4 regions of the Synechococcus sp. LA31 genome follow, and region 1 is predicted to be linked to each of the others. Evidence: predicted binding sites of a transcription regulator. Region 1 holds the regulator's gene; each other region holds the start of a gene.
What was found. The regulator NtcA, encoded in region 1, controls nitrogen genes in cyanobacteria. The targets are predictions, from matches to a motif close to GTANCNNNNGNTAC.

Region 2: the regulator NtcA is predicted to act here: its motif matches at 1,779-1,792, upstream of KJJ24_RS12210 (anthranilate phosphoribosyltransferase family protein).
Region 3: the regulator NtcA is predicted to act here: its motif matches at 1,394-1,407, upstream of KJJ24_RS01835 (DUF4278 domain-containing protein).
Region 4: the regulator NtcA is predicted to act here: its motif matches at 1,498-1,511, upstream of KJJ24_RS14465 (ammonium transporter).

What each region holds. Positions count from the first base shown of each region.
Region 1 covers NZ_CP075523.1:1,883,731-1,887,095, reverse strand. The annotation lists gene KJJ24_RS10320 (DUF3146 family protein) at 1-89, shown strand, start outside; gene KJJ24_RS10315 (resolvase) at 101-532, opposite strand; gene KJJ24_RS10310 (DUF3084 domain-containing protein) at 529-1,686, opposite strand; gene ntcA (global nitrogen regulator NtcA) at 1,726-2,439, opposite strand; gene rph (ribonuclease PH) at 2,504-3,238, opposite strand; gene KJJ24_RS10295 (cob(I)yrinic acid a,c-diamide adenosyltransferase) at 3,360-3,365, shown strand, end outside.
Region 2 covers NZ_CP075523.1:2,250,228-2,253,592, forward strand. The annotation lists gene KJJ24_RS12200 (nitrate reductase associated protein) at 1-179, opposite strand, end outside; gene KJJ24_RS12205 (hypothetical protein) at 421-630, shown strand; gene KJJ24_RS12210 (anthranilate phosphoribosyltransferase family protein) at 633-1,718, opposite strand; gene cynS (cyanase) at 1,991-2,404, shown strand; gene KJJ24_RS12220 (hypothetical protein) at 2,461-3,258, opposite strand; gene KJJ24_RS12225 (formate/nitrite transporter family protein) at 3,262-3,365, opposite strand, start outside.
Region 3 covers NZ_CP075523.1:329,329-332,693, reverse strand. The annotation lists gene KJJ24_RS01845 (SLOG family protein) at 1-451, opposite strand, end outside; gene KJJ24_RS01840 (hypothetical protein) at 1,112-1,282, shown strand; gene KJJ24_RS01835 (DUF4278 domain-containing protein) at 1,490-1,591, shown strand; gene KJJ24_RS01830 (hypothetical protein) at 1,671-1,838, opposite strand; gene KJJ24_RS01825 (DUF3136 domain-containing protein) at 2,411-2,662, shown strand; gene rpaB (response regulator transcription factor RpaB) at 2,686-3,365, shown strand, end outside.
Region 4 covers NZ_CP075523.1:2,675,938-2,679,302, forward strand. The annotation lists gene groL (chaperonin GroEL) at 1-929, shown strand, start outside; gene KJJ24_RS14460 (MscL family protein) at 1,029-1,367, shown strand; gene KJJ24_RS14465 (ammonium transporter) at 1,525-2,880, shown strand; gene msrB (peptide-methionine (R)-S-oxide reductase MsrB) at 2,868-3,359, opposite strand.

The DNA of each region.
Region 1 (3,365 bases):
ACGACGCGCTGCTGCGGTTTTTGCTCAAGGCCGACTATCAACTGGAGCCTGGCGGCGATTACGTCTTTACCGTGCGAGCCAAGTTCTGAAAGTTCCTGCTTCAGCGCACCAGCAGTTTCAGATCGCTTGTCCGCGTCAGCAGCCTGTCCAAGTGGCGCTCCAACAGGATCTGGGCCACCACGTCGTCCACATCGCGGGGAGGTAGGCGCAGGCCTCGGGGTAGCAGGCACCGCCAGCCGCGTGGGCGCTCCAACTGCCAATAGCGCTCCCGTGCCGCCAGTGTGGTGCCGGCTTCCGGCACGAGCAGCGTTGAGAGCTGCTGCTCAGCCAGCCATGGCAACCAGGGCTGGCTGCCGGTGCCATCGCCGAGCAGCACCTTGGCGAAGGGGTGCTGGTTGCACCACTGCAGCAGTAGCTCGCGGCAGCGCAACGGAGGAAGAACGCCGGCAGCGAGCACCCGCGATGCCTCCGGATCCGCGAGCACCAGGCCGCATTTGCTGCGGCCCGGGTCGATGGCGGCTAGGCGACTCAACGATTCACTGCTCGAATCTCCACAGCCACCGGGTCCACCAGATCGCTGTTGCGGCGCGAGATCGCCTGCAGTTGCACCACCTGGCCGGAGGGACGATTGGTCAGCTCTGCGGTGAGTTGACTCACGCTGGCGGCATCGAATTGCAGCCCGCTGGCCAGGCTGCCGTTGCGCTTCACCGTGTTGTAAGCAGCGGCGAGCAGCAGATTGAGCAGGCTGCGCACCTGTTCGGGGCTGCGCTCATCGCCTTCGAGCACGGTGCTGGCCAGTTGCTCGCCCGCCTGCACCACCCGCTTATTGCGTCGCACGTCGGGGAAGGCCACCACCTGTCGTTCACCCTTGAGCACGTTGGCGGCAGAGATCACGCTCACCACCCAGTCACCCGGCTTGCTGAGGATGCCTTCGAGCTTGGTGATGTCACTGCGGGGCACCAGCAGGATCTGGCGGTTGGGAACTTGGCCCGGCAGCACCCGCTGATACACGTTGATGTTGGTTTGGCGCAGCAGCGCTTCGATCACCGGTTTGGCTTGCGAGGGCTGCTCGATCCGCACCTTGGCGATCTCTAATGGCTGCCCGCTGCTGATCACCACATCGCCACGGCGCAGGGCGATCAAATTGGTTTCCAGCTGCTGCAGTTCCCTGGCGCCGGCGTTGATGCGGCTGTTGAGCCGCGCCAGCTCATCGCGGTTGCGGCGGATGTCGGCATCCTTGGTGCCGATCTCCTGGGTCAGCCGATCGCGTTCCAGCTCCAGTTGGCGGCGTTGCGCCTGCAGTGGGGCGAGCTCCTTGCGCAGCGCCTGGGCCTGGTCTTCAACCATGGCCAACTGTGTGCGGGCCAGTGCTCGGTCCTGTTCGGCTGCGCTGAGTTCCCGCTGGCTGCGTTCGAGGTCTTCGCGTCCATCACGCAAGCGCCTCTCCAACTGATCGAGCTCGAACAAACCGGTGCGCAGCCTGTCGCTCACTAGCAGCATCAGTCCGAGGGAGATGGCACTGATCAGGCTGCCGGTAAGCACCGTGATCACCACAGCGGTGCGGCGGGGTCGCATACCCAGCAGGCTCAGGCGAGCTTTGCCCACCTTCGAGCCAAGCCGATCGCCGAGGGTGGAGAGCACCCCACCCAGCAGCAGCAACGCCAGGATCAGCAGCCAGCCCGACACACGCTTTCGCGACGACGATTCAGTATCGGCTGGAAGCGTTCAGCTGAACCGCTTAGCCAACGCCAGCGGATCAAACACGGTGATCTTCTTGCGGTCGATCTGCACCAGCCCGGCATTGCGTAGATCGCCGAGCAGGCGCGTGATGGTCACGCGGGTGGAGCCGATCGCTTCGGCAATGGCCTGGTGGGAGAGGCGCAGATCGATGGTGATCCCCTCGCTGGTGGGCACGCCAAAATCACGGCAGAGCACCAGCAGGAAGCTCACCAGCCGCGACGACATATCGCGGTGGGTGAGGGTTTCGATCATGGTTTCGGTCTGCAAGATGCGCGAGGAGAGGCCCTGCAGCATCAGCAGCCCCACGCTGGCGTCGATTTCGATGGCTTTGCGCACTGAGGTGGCGGGAGCGGTGACCATCTCCACCCGCGTGAAAGCAACCGCGTGATAGAAGCGGTCGGAGCGTTGGCCGGTGAGCAGCGAGAGCACGCCGAACAGGCTGTTTTCACGCAGCAGGGCCACGGTGATCTCTTCACCGGATTCGTACACCCGCGACAGGCGCACAGCACCGCGACGCAGCAGGTAGACCTTCTCGGCTGGATCGCCCGGGAAGAAAATCGTTTTGCCGCGCTCCACCGTTTCCGTGGTGCTGCCGTTGAGACCGCGGATCACATCCAGCAGCGTTGTATTGGCGGCCGGGGTGGCGCCAGTCGTGGGGCTGGGGGAGTAGCGGCTGAAGCCTGGTTGGGCGCCGACCATAACGGCGGGGCAATGTGTGCCGGACCCTACGGATCACCCTGACGGGCTCTTGTAGTGGTTGACACTAATTCGGTGCTTGCTCGAGCGCCTGCTGCTGGCTGTGCCGAAGTTGCAGCAGTCCGCTTTCGGCGAGATCCAGCAACCCGTTGAGCTGTTGGCGTGAAAACGGTGCGCCTTCAGCGGTGCCCTGCACTTCCAGCAGCTGGCCCTGGCTGTTCATCACGACGTTGAGATCCACGGCGGCGCGGCTGTCTTCGCTGTAGTCGAGATCGAGCAGACCGCTCCCATCCACCAGCCCCACCGACACAGCCGCCACTTGCTCCAGGAGTGGGGATCGCTCCAGTACGCCTCTGGCCTCTAGGCGCCGCAGGCCCAAGGCCAGGGCGGCCCAGGCGCCGGTAATCGAAGCGGTGCGGGTGCCGGCATCGGCCTGCAGCACGTCGCAGTCGATGTGGAGGCTGCGCTCCCCCAGGGCCTCAAGGTCCAAGCAGGCTCTGAGGCTTCGGGCGATCAGCCGCTGGATCTCTTGGGTGCGGCCGGAGAGTTTCATCAGCTCTCGGGGCTGGCGGCTGGGGGTGCTGGCGGGCAATAGGCGGTAGTCGGCGCTGAGCCAGCCCTTGCCCGAGCCCTGCCGCCATTTGGGCACGCTCTCCTCGAGGCACACGCTGCAGATCACGGCGGTGCGGCCGGTGTGCACGGTCACCGAGCTCAGGGCAAATCCCATCGGGTCCCAACTGAAACGGGTGGGCCTCAGTTCGCTAGGGCTGCGGCCATCGCTGCGGGAGGGGGCGGCGGACATGAACGGCAGCAAGGTGAGCGGCGCTCCGATGGTACGGGTGTTTGCACTACAGGTAGTGGTGAATGCTTGCCCTGTGGTCTGACGCCGCTACATTCAGGTTTCAGCGCGGCGGCCAGCGGAGATGACG
Region 2 (3,365 bases), 370 kb from region 1:
TCGTCCCAATCCACCAATTCCTGCCGCTGCGCCTGGCTCATGGCCAGCCAGTGGTTCAGCTTCAGCTTGAGGCCGATCAGATCCAACTTGCGGCGCACGCAGAGCGGAATGCAGCGCCAATTGCCCACAAAGTCTTGTTCGAAGTCGAAGCAGTGGTTGGCTGTTGGATTTGGTGTCATCGGTTGCCGCGCGGAAAGCTCACTCCCACGACGATGCCTCCATTCAAGTGATCAAGCGATGCGCTTTGCGATTGCCCTGGGAATGAGCCTTGGGGTTTGCCATGGCTGGATCACATCGGATCAGCGTCAGTTGACTCTTTCCAGCTGGGGTGTTAGCGCTGCCTCTGCAACGTTTCTCGCGCCGGCTGCTGGCACGGGCTGGGCTGAGTCTCCATAGTGACCGCAGTGATGCTTCGGTCTGATGGCCCTTCGTTCCTCAGCAGTTTCCACTGAGCGCAGCCCCATCACGGTGGCTGCTGGCTTTGTCGGCGCTTTTGTGGTCGCCTCCCTGGCGGTTCAGCTGGTGCGCAGCATGCAAACAGCGCAAACCGTTGCACCGGCTCAGGCCAGCGCCGTGCAGCCCGTGGTGGCCCATCAAGCCACCCTCTGGCAAGACCTCGGCAGCCGCTGAGTTCAGGCCTTAGGGCCTGCGTGTTCCCGGAGCTGCTGCAGGCGTTGCAAGACGGCGCCGCTCTGCAACAGCTCCCGCGCATGATCAAGACCGCTGGCCTGATCAGGGTCGAGGCCGGCTTGCCAGAGATAGGTGCCGGCATTCCAGAGCAGGGGATTCGCTAGCTCACCCTGACCGCCGAGTGCGGCCATCGCCTGGGATCCCCAGGTTTCGATCCCTTCCCAGAGGGGATCGTGGCCGAAGCAGCCATGGTCGCGCGGATGCAAGATTTGGCGCCCATCGCCACCGCTGCTGGGCCGGCCGGTGACGCACGCCCGGCTGATGGGGAGATCGGTGCTGCCTTCCAGGCCTTTCACGGTGAGCACGTTGGTTTCGCCCGCCAGCTCCAGGGCTTGCCACGCTCTCGCTTCGGTCGGCGGATGCACAAATCCGCTCACCAGTAGGTGATCACCGTGGTGGGCCGTCCACATCAGTTCCAGGCTGGCCACCGGTGGCCGCTTGCCCAGATCTTCCCGGTAGCTGATCAGGGTTTCTGCGGCGGGGAAGTGGTCGGGCTGATGCACCAGAGCCAGCTGCAGCTGATCCAGTTGCTGCTGCACCCAGCTCAGGCTGCGGCCCCCGAGTGAAACCCCCAGTGCCTCAAACAGCTCGACGGCGGTGACGCCGTATTTCACCGGCATGCGCCCCGCTCCCTGCAGCACCACGGGCAGCCCGGCTGAGGCCAGCACCAGAGCGGTGAGCGGGTAGATCGGTGCGGTGCGGGTGCGCCCATCGAAGGGCATCCCGAAACTGATGGCTGGTTGGCTGGTGCGCAGCTGGGGGCCGCGGCGCCTGTACACATCCAGCATCCCGGTGAGCTCTTGGGGCTCGGGCCGGCGGATGCGGTGGGCGATGAGGAAGGCACCGATCTGGGCAGGGCTGGCACCCCCATCCAGAATCAGCTCCATCGCATCAGCGGCCTCGTCGCGGCTCAGGCCGCTGCTGGTGTGCTCGCCGCTGCCGATTTTGCGCAGATAGGTTTTGAAGCGTTCCTTGCTGGCGGCGCTGCACGAACGTTCTGGGGCAGTGGCAGGGGCAGCGAGCGTCAAGCGGGTTTCGCTAAAGCTGGGTCTCAACTGCGATTCTGCGCGCCGGTGGGGCCGCTTCTGGTAGCGACCGCTACCGGACTGCGGCGGCATTCGGTTGCAACGGCTGCATTGTTGAAGCCTCGGATCGGGCGATTCTTGAACCCGGAACGGCGCTTCTTTTCTGAGCGTTCCGTTGCTGTTTTGCCGCGAATGCGGCTTTTGGTATGACTGTTACCCCCGCTGCAATGCCCTCCCTTGCGGCTCCCTCTCAGGCCACAATCACGGCGACGCTTATGGCGGCCAAGAAGGCCAAAGGTTTGAGCTTCGCTGATCTAGAGGCGGCACTGGGTCGCGATGAAGTGTGGATCGCTTCTTTGTTCTACGGCCAGTCCACGGCGTCGGCTGAAGAGGCCAGCAAGTTGGCTGAACTCCTGAGCCTTGATCCGGCGATCACCGAAGCGCTGCAGGCCTATCCCACCAAGGGTGGTCTTGATCCTGTGATCCCTACAGATCCCCTGATCTACCGCTTCTACGAGATTATGCAGGTGTATGGCATGCCGCTCAAAGATGTAATTCAGGAGAAGTTCGGAGACGGCATCATGAGTGCGATTGATTTCACCCTCGATGTCGACAAAGTGGCTGATCCTGCTGGGGATCGTGTCAAAGTGACGATGTGCGGCAAGTTTCTGCCCTACAAAAAGTGGTGAAGTAATCCTTCACCTAGAAAGCCCGCTCCGGCGGGCTTTTTTGATGTCTTACTGAATCAGAGCGTCAGATTCTGCTCGCGCAGCTGTTGCTCCAGCCAGGTGCGATGACGCACCTGCGCCTGGAGTTGTCGCCGGATGCAGTGTTCCAGCGGTGTGTGCTCCAGCTGTCTCAAGCGTGCAATCAGCAGGCGGCAGCTGTCGTGGCTGCTGATGCAGCCCAAGGCTTGGATGGCTGTTTCTGCCACGCCGGGCAGCTGGTCGGCATCGATGCAGGAATCCAGAACGGCCAGAACTTCGGGTTCTTGGCGGCGTTGAAGGAGCCTCAACGTGGCAATCACCACCTCAGCGCGCAGATCGCTCAGGAGGGGTTGGGTCAGCGTAAGGAACGCATCGGTGCTCAGGCTGCGGCTGCGGAAGGTGAGCAGGGCTAAGCCCGCCAGTCGCTCGGCTTGAGCGGGCGCGGTGAGGGCCGATTCAATGATGGCCAGATCAATCTCCTGGCCCCAGCAGGCCAGCGCTTCAAGCACGGCTGGGCGCAGGGGTCCTGCTGGGTCCAGCCACTGCAGCAATTGATCCTTCGCTTGTGGGTGATGGCAGATGCCCAGGGCGCGGATCAGCGGAAGGCTGCACCCTCCATCGCAGCAGAGGTCCAAGATCAACGCAATCGCCCCAGGGCCGGCCATCCCCAGCCGCTCGCCAACAGCGAGGGCCAGATCAGGCTCGGCGATCCGGGGCAAGAGTTCAGCCAGTTCTTCTGGGCTGAGGGGTTGCCGCCGCCATCGACCCAGCCGGGCAGCGAGGTCTGCGTGCTCCTCAGCAGAGAGCACGCGTTTGGCAGCGGCAGTGGAGGGCATGGATCAGCGGGCGCCCAGTTCGGCGGCGAGCTCACGCTCGAGCTTCTCATCGTGCTCCTTGGGCAGCACGTTGCTGATCTTGGTGCGGTGGGTGCTGTAGAAGAGCA
Region 3 (3,365 bases), 1.2 Mb from region 1:
TGGCCGAACGCCGGCTGAGGCGATGGGCCTGATCCACCAGCGAGGCGGTGCCGCGGGAACCCGGGAAAGCGACCACGAGCAAGCCATCGCCAAGCGGAAGAGCGGAGGCCAGATCCAACGAGCGCTCGAGCATCTGGCGGTTACGGATCGGGCCAGCGGCGCGGCCGTGCTGCTGCCAGGCAGCAGGGCAGGCGATCTGGGGCCAGCCGAGCTGATCGGCAGCGGCGGCGATGGCTTGATCAGCCCCGCGGGCAGCGCCATGGAGCAGGGCCTGCACCAAGCGGCCACGGGTGGCGCGCAGGAGATGGGTGGCGATCGATTCGGAGGGCCAGGTGAGATCACGGCCACCACCGGCCACGATCACCAGCTGGCCACTACCTGGCAGAAAGATCGAGGCAAACAGGGAAGGATCAGGCGGCGCCAATGCGGCGGCCTGGGCTAGCGAAAGCATGGGAAGAAAATGAGCGCAGGAGGATTTCTTTCAAGGGCTCCAGCAACAGCGGAGACCATCCCTTGATCACCTTTTTACTGTATCAGTACAGGCGTACTTTGCGCCAGATGAGACGGGGCCTGCGAGGCTCTCTTCTTGAATCTTTATGGCTCTAGATCCAGGCACCTGGGGCATCAGTAGCAGGGCAACTCTTCTGAAAGGCGAGCATCCATCAAGCACCCAGAACGCAGCCATCACTGCCGTTTCTAAGTGCCTCAGACGGGCCCCAATGCGCTGGGCCACCGCAGCCGCGGGAGGACGCTGTGCGTGATGAACTAACGCCACACATCCCGGCGGCGGCAAGGAAAATAACGATCACACGAGCGCCAGGGCCGGTGTCCGCGCAGCGACCACCGGCTCGCGAAGCCCTGGCGCCGTGTGACATCCTGAATTCCCTGCCGCCGGGTGGCGATCAGGAGTGCCCGGTGGCGCGATTACCACCTTCATCTGATCATCAGGGCACTCAGCGCATCCAGACCTGCTCGATCGCTTGATGCAGGTTCTGCATGCAGAAATCAGCGCGAATCACTTCTTCATGGAGTCCTCCAGGGGCCAGCTGCTGTTGCTACGACAGGCGCAGCGGCGCTATGGCCCGTGGCTGTCTACTTGAGTGCTTCCGAGATGCTTCTCACCCTTGCCCTGAGGCTGGGAGATCCCACCAGCGCGGAACAGGCGGAGCAGGTGTTTGATGCGCTGGTCATGCGCGGTCTGCTTAGGCCTGGCTGGAATGGACTCTGGGATCTGGCTCCGATCTCAGACACCGAGCTGAGGCAGCTGCTCAAGCAGCGCTGATGCTCTACTCAGCCGAGGCCAGCATGAAGAAGTGCGTGCAAAGCGCCTTGGTGCCCTCGCTGTGTAACCCAGCGAACCACAGCTCTGCTCACCCGGACGGATGATTTGCACGTAGCAACCGCTACCAAGCGTTCACCTCGCACCCGCGGGGCGCAGTTCGATCCAGGCCATGGAACGGGGATCTGGACTTACCTGTGGATCAAGGTCATGACCCTCACCTATCGCGGCCAGAAGTACGTGCAGACCAAGCAAGCTGCTCCCGAACAGCACCCTGTTCTCCTTTACCGCGGTGTTGCCTACAAGATGTGATCTACCCGATCCGTTGACCATTAAGCCCCGTCAAGGCGGGGCTTTTTCATGCCTGGACCTGGGTCTATTCCTACAGCAATCACTCGGGATCCACATCCTCCAGAAGTTCATCAGGACTCGCCGCCACACGTCGCAGGTCGGGTGTGGCGCTGCGCACCTGGGCAATGGCGTGATCCGGATCCATCGCCCGCACCGGCTGGATGCTGCAGCGCTGGGAATCGCAGAAGAACACGGAAAACCCAGCCATCAGATCCAGAGCGAATGTGGGGGCCGCGGTGTGAGGAGTGCGGCCCGGTGCTGCGCCATAGGACCGCCGGGGGGTGAGGACCTCTCCCGGCTGGTGAACGAGCACCGCCCACTCATGGCTCAGGTGATGACCAAAGTGCAAGGGCTTGCTGCGTCTAGCCCTTACAGCGATCAAAGGTGAGCATTCGTTGCACGGGGATGACGCAGCCGTAGAGCAGACGCACAATCCACGCAGGTGCTGACGAGACAGCCATACCTGCTTGAGCGCCCATCTCCCTTGCCCGGCCAACAGAAAGCCCTCGGTTCACCCGCCGAGGGCTTTCTGTTGGCCGCAAAGGCTGCAAATCCACCGCCCAAAGACCGCGAACCGCTTCTTTGGGATTTCTTTAGATTACTGCAGTTGTGTGGCCTTGCGTTTGGCTGTCACTGGCTTTGCCCTGACCTGATGCAGCGCTAGCGACAAAGGGCAATCGCTGCAGCATGTGCTCGTTAATCTGTCAAGACTTTTGTGCTGGTCTCAGGACACGTAGGTTCGCTCGAAATCCGCCCGTCAGCGGCTCCAGCCCACCACTAATGATCGCGATTCATACTTCCGCGGCTCCGGCGATCACCGTGGCGCAGCTGGAAGCCAGTTATCCGGCCTATTGCAAAGCCCTGAGGATGTTGGTGCAAGACGGTCTCTCACTAAACAAAATCAAGCGCACCGTTTGCTGGGATCGCTTGCAGTTGCTCCACACCACCCTGCCCCGTCAGTACCGCGACCCTGTTGTGCATTACGCCATGGTCAAGCGCGATGTTGAGAGCCACCAGGCCGTTGCTAGCTGAACACAGTTAAAACCAGATTCTCCATGACTGACACAGCGCAGACACCCCTCAAAATCCTGATCGCGGACGATGAGGTCAACATCCGCCGCATCCTTGAAACCCGCCTGGCGATGCAAGGCCACCAGGTGGCTGCTGCTCAGGATGGCACAGAAGCACTGGAGCTGTTCCGCAGCGTTGAACCCGATGTGGTGGTGCTCGACGTGATGATGCCCGAGCTCGATGGCTTTGCGGTGCTCGAGCGCATCCGAGCGCAATCGGAGGTGCCGGTGATCAAGCTCACCGCACTGGGCGACGTGGCTGATCGCATCACTGGGCTGGAGCTGGGCGCCGACGATTACATGGTCAAACCCTTTAGCCCCAAGGAGCTGGAGGCACGCATCCAATGCGTGATGCGCAGGGCCAGTCAGGGCCAGGGCGGATCCGGCGTCGGCTCAGCCAGCTCCAATGTGACCGCGGTTGGTGATCTCAGCGTTGATTTCAACCGCCGGCAGGCCTTCCGCTGCGGCGAGCGCATCCGCCTGACGGGGATGGAGTTTCACTTGTTGGAGCTGTTGATCAGCCGCAACGGCGAACCCATCAACCGCCTCGACATGCTGGAGGCGGTCTGGGGTTACAAGCCCGAGCGCGCCTCCGACAGCCGTGTGGTGGATGTCCACATCTCCCGCCTACGCGGCAAGCTGGAACCCGATCCGCTCAATCCAGA
Region 4 (3,365 bases), 790 kb from region 1:
TGCTCGAGCAGATTGCCCGCACAGGCAAGCCTCTGCTGATCATCGCTGAGGACATCGAGAAGGAAGCACTCGCCACTCTGGTGGTGAACCGTCTGCGCGGTGTGCTCAACGTGGCCGCTGTCAAGGCTCCTGGCTTCGGCGATCGCCGTAAGGCCATGCTTGAAGACATCGCCGTTCTCACCAACGGTCAGCTGATCACTGAGGACGCCGGCCTCAAGCTGGAGAACGCCAAGCTGGAGATGCTGGGCACTGCCCGCCGCATCACCATCAATAAGGACACCACCACGATCGTGGCCGAAGGCAACGAGGTGGCTGTGAAGGCCCGCTGCGAGCAGATCCGCAAGCAGATGGACGAAACCGACTCCTCCTATGACAAGGAGAAGCTGCAGGAGCGTCTGGCCAAGCTGAGCGGCGGTGTGGCCGTGGTCAAGGTGGGCGCTGCCACCGAGACCGAGATGAAGGACAAGAAACTGCGCCTGGAAGATGCCATCAACGCCACCAAGGCGGCTGTTGAAGAGGGCATTGTTCCTGGTGGTGGTACCACCCTGGCTCACCTGGCTCCTGCTCTCGAGCAGTGGGCTGCTGCCAACCTCTCCGGCGAGGAGCTGATCGGTGCCACCATCGTGGCCTCGTCCCTTACCGCTCCCCTCAAGCGCATCGCTGAGAACGCCGGTGTGAACGGCTCTGTGGTGGCCGAGCACGTGAAGAACAAGCCCTTCACCGAGGGCTATAACGCTGCTACTGGCGAGTATGTCGACATGCTGGCTGCCGGTATCGTCGACCCCGCCAAGGTGACTCGTTCCGGATTGCAAAATGCCGCCTCGATCGCAGGCATGGTGTTGACCACCGAGTGCATCGTGGCTGACATGCCCGAGAAGAAGGAAGCAGCTCCTGCCGGCGGCGGCATGGGCGGCGACTTCGACTATTGATCGCAGTCGGTTCGACGCAATGCCAAGGGGAGGGCTATTGCCCTCCTTTTTTTTGTCTTGGCTGATCTGTCAGGATGGAAGCTGCTGATTTGAGCTGCAATGTTTCGTCGTTGGTTACGTGAGTATGCTGACTTCTTCTTTAAGAAGGGCAATGCATTGGAATTGGCCATCGGTGTGCTCGTGGCCACTCAGTTTCAGCAGATTGTGGATGTGATTACCAAGGATCTGTTGATGCCTCTGCTCAATCCGTTGGCTCTTGGCGGTAGTTGGCAGGATCTCTCGGTTCCCTACTTTGGTGGGGAGATCATGGTGGGGCGTGTGATTGATATGATCTTGAACTCATTGATTGTTGGTTGGGTGTTGTTTGTGTTGATCAAGTTGATCAGTCGCACTCGGTCGTTGACGGCAAGTGTTATTCCTGGCGATACCGACGGGTGACGTCCATGGCGCTGTTTTCGGGACTTCGGGCTGACGGTCTTGGGGATTCCCTGCCCGCCCTGCGCCTGCCTGATCAAGAAACCCCCGAAATGTTCATTCTGAACTTTTTCGGGCTCCGTGCGCTGGAACAGTAGCGATCACTACGGTATGGAGGGGCATGCGCACCCGTTGGCGGAATGCCTTGATTGCGGCTGCCGCGGTGCCGGCGATGCAGCTGCTCTGTGGAGCCCTGCTGCCAGCTGAGGCTGTTGAAGATGCTGGCGCCTTGGCAGCGGCAGACAACACCTTGGTGCTGGTGTCTGCTGCCTTGGTGCTGTTGATGACCCCAGGGCTCGCTTTTTTCTACGGCGGCTTTGTTCAGGGCCGCAATGTGCTCAACACGATGGCGATGAGCTTCGTGATGATGGGCATTGCCACGTTGGTTTGGGCGAGCTTCGGTTTCAGCCTCGCCTTCGCTAACGGCGGCACCCTGCAGCCCTGGATTGGAAATCCCTTCAGTTATGCCCTGCTGGAGAACATTCCGGCCGCTTGGCAGCCGCTTGCGATTCCCGGGCTGAGTTTTGCTCTGTTTCAGGGCATGTTTGCGATCATCACACCGGCATTGATTTCAGGTGCTCTGGTGGAGCGCATCAGCTTCCGCTTTTGGTGCTTGTTTACCCCGGTCTGGCTGCTGTTGGTTTATGCGCCGCTGGCTCACATGGTCTGGGGCGGTGGTCTGCTGGGTAAGGACCTTGACTTTGCCGGTGGCACGGTAGTGCACATCAGCTCTGGTGTCACAGCTCTGATGCTTGCAGCCTTGTTGGGTGCCCGTCGCGGCTGGCCGCAGTCGATGCGTCCGCCCCACGACGTGACCCAGATTCTTTTGGGGACTGGCCTGCTCTGGTTCGGTTGGTTTGGCTTCAATGGCGGCAGCCAGCTCACGGTGGCGGGTGCCGAATTGCCCTTCACCACCACCCATGTGTCTGCGGCGGCGGGAATGGTGGCTTGGTCATTGTTGGAGACCTTCAGCGATGGCCGCAAACCCACCGTGGTGGGGATGGCCACCGGCGCAGTGGCTGGCTTGGTGGGGATTACACCAGCTGCTGGCTTTGTGACGGTGGGATCGAGCATGTTGATCGGCTCCCTCACCGCGCTGGTGTGCTTCTTCTCCGTGCAAATCAAGGTGAAGCTGCGCTTTGATGACTCCCTCGATACCTACGCGGTTCACGGTGTTGGTGGTACAGCCGGAGCGTTGCTCACTGGGGTGTTTGCCAATGCCGATCTCATCGCGAGCCACCCTGCAGGGCAGGTTTTGGCCGAGCAGGGTCGTCTGGCCTTGGTATCCGGCCAGTTGCAGGCTGTTTTGGTGGCCTATGGCCTTGCCGCAGCGGGCACGTTGTTGATCGCTGCTGCCTTGCGGGGTCTTGGAGTGCGCTTCCGCGTGCCCGTGTCAGCTGAGAATCTCGGTGTGGATGTGCAGGAGCACGGTGAGGAAGCTTATGCCGAACGAATCGGTTCGCCTCAGCTGTTCTGAGGGTTGGGCTTGAAGCTGAGCGCGACGCCGTTGTTGCAGTAGCGCTTGCCTGTTGGTTTGGGGCCGTCGCCAAACACATGGCCCTGGTGGCCCCCGCAACGGCGGCAGTGGTATTCCGTGCGTGGCACGATCAGCTTGAAATCCACCTTGGTGCCGATGGCGTTGGCCAGGGGTTGCCAGAAGCTCGGCCAGCCGGTGCCGCTGTCGTATTTGGCGTTGGAGCTGAACAGTGGCAGATCGCAGCCGGCGCAGTGGAACGTACCAGCTCGCTTTTCGGCGTTCAGTGGGCTGCTGAAGGGGCGTTCGGTGCCTTCTTTGCGAAGCACTTGATAGGCGGCCGGACTGAGCCGCTGCTTCCACTGCGCATCGCTGAGTTGCCACTTGGGATCGGAGGCGGCTGAAGCCGCCTCGGCGGCGCGAGGTGCGAGAAGCGGGGTGAACAAGGCCGTAAGAGTGGCCAGAACGCTGCGGCGAGGCATGGTCAC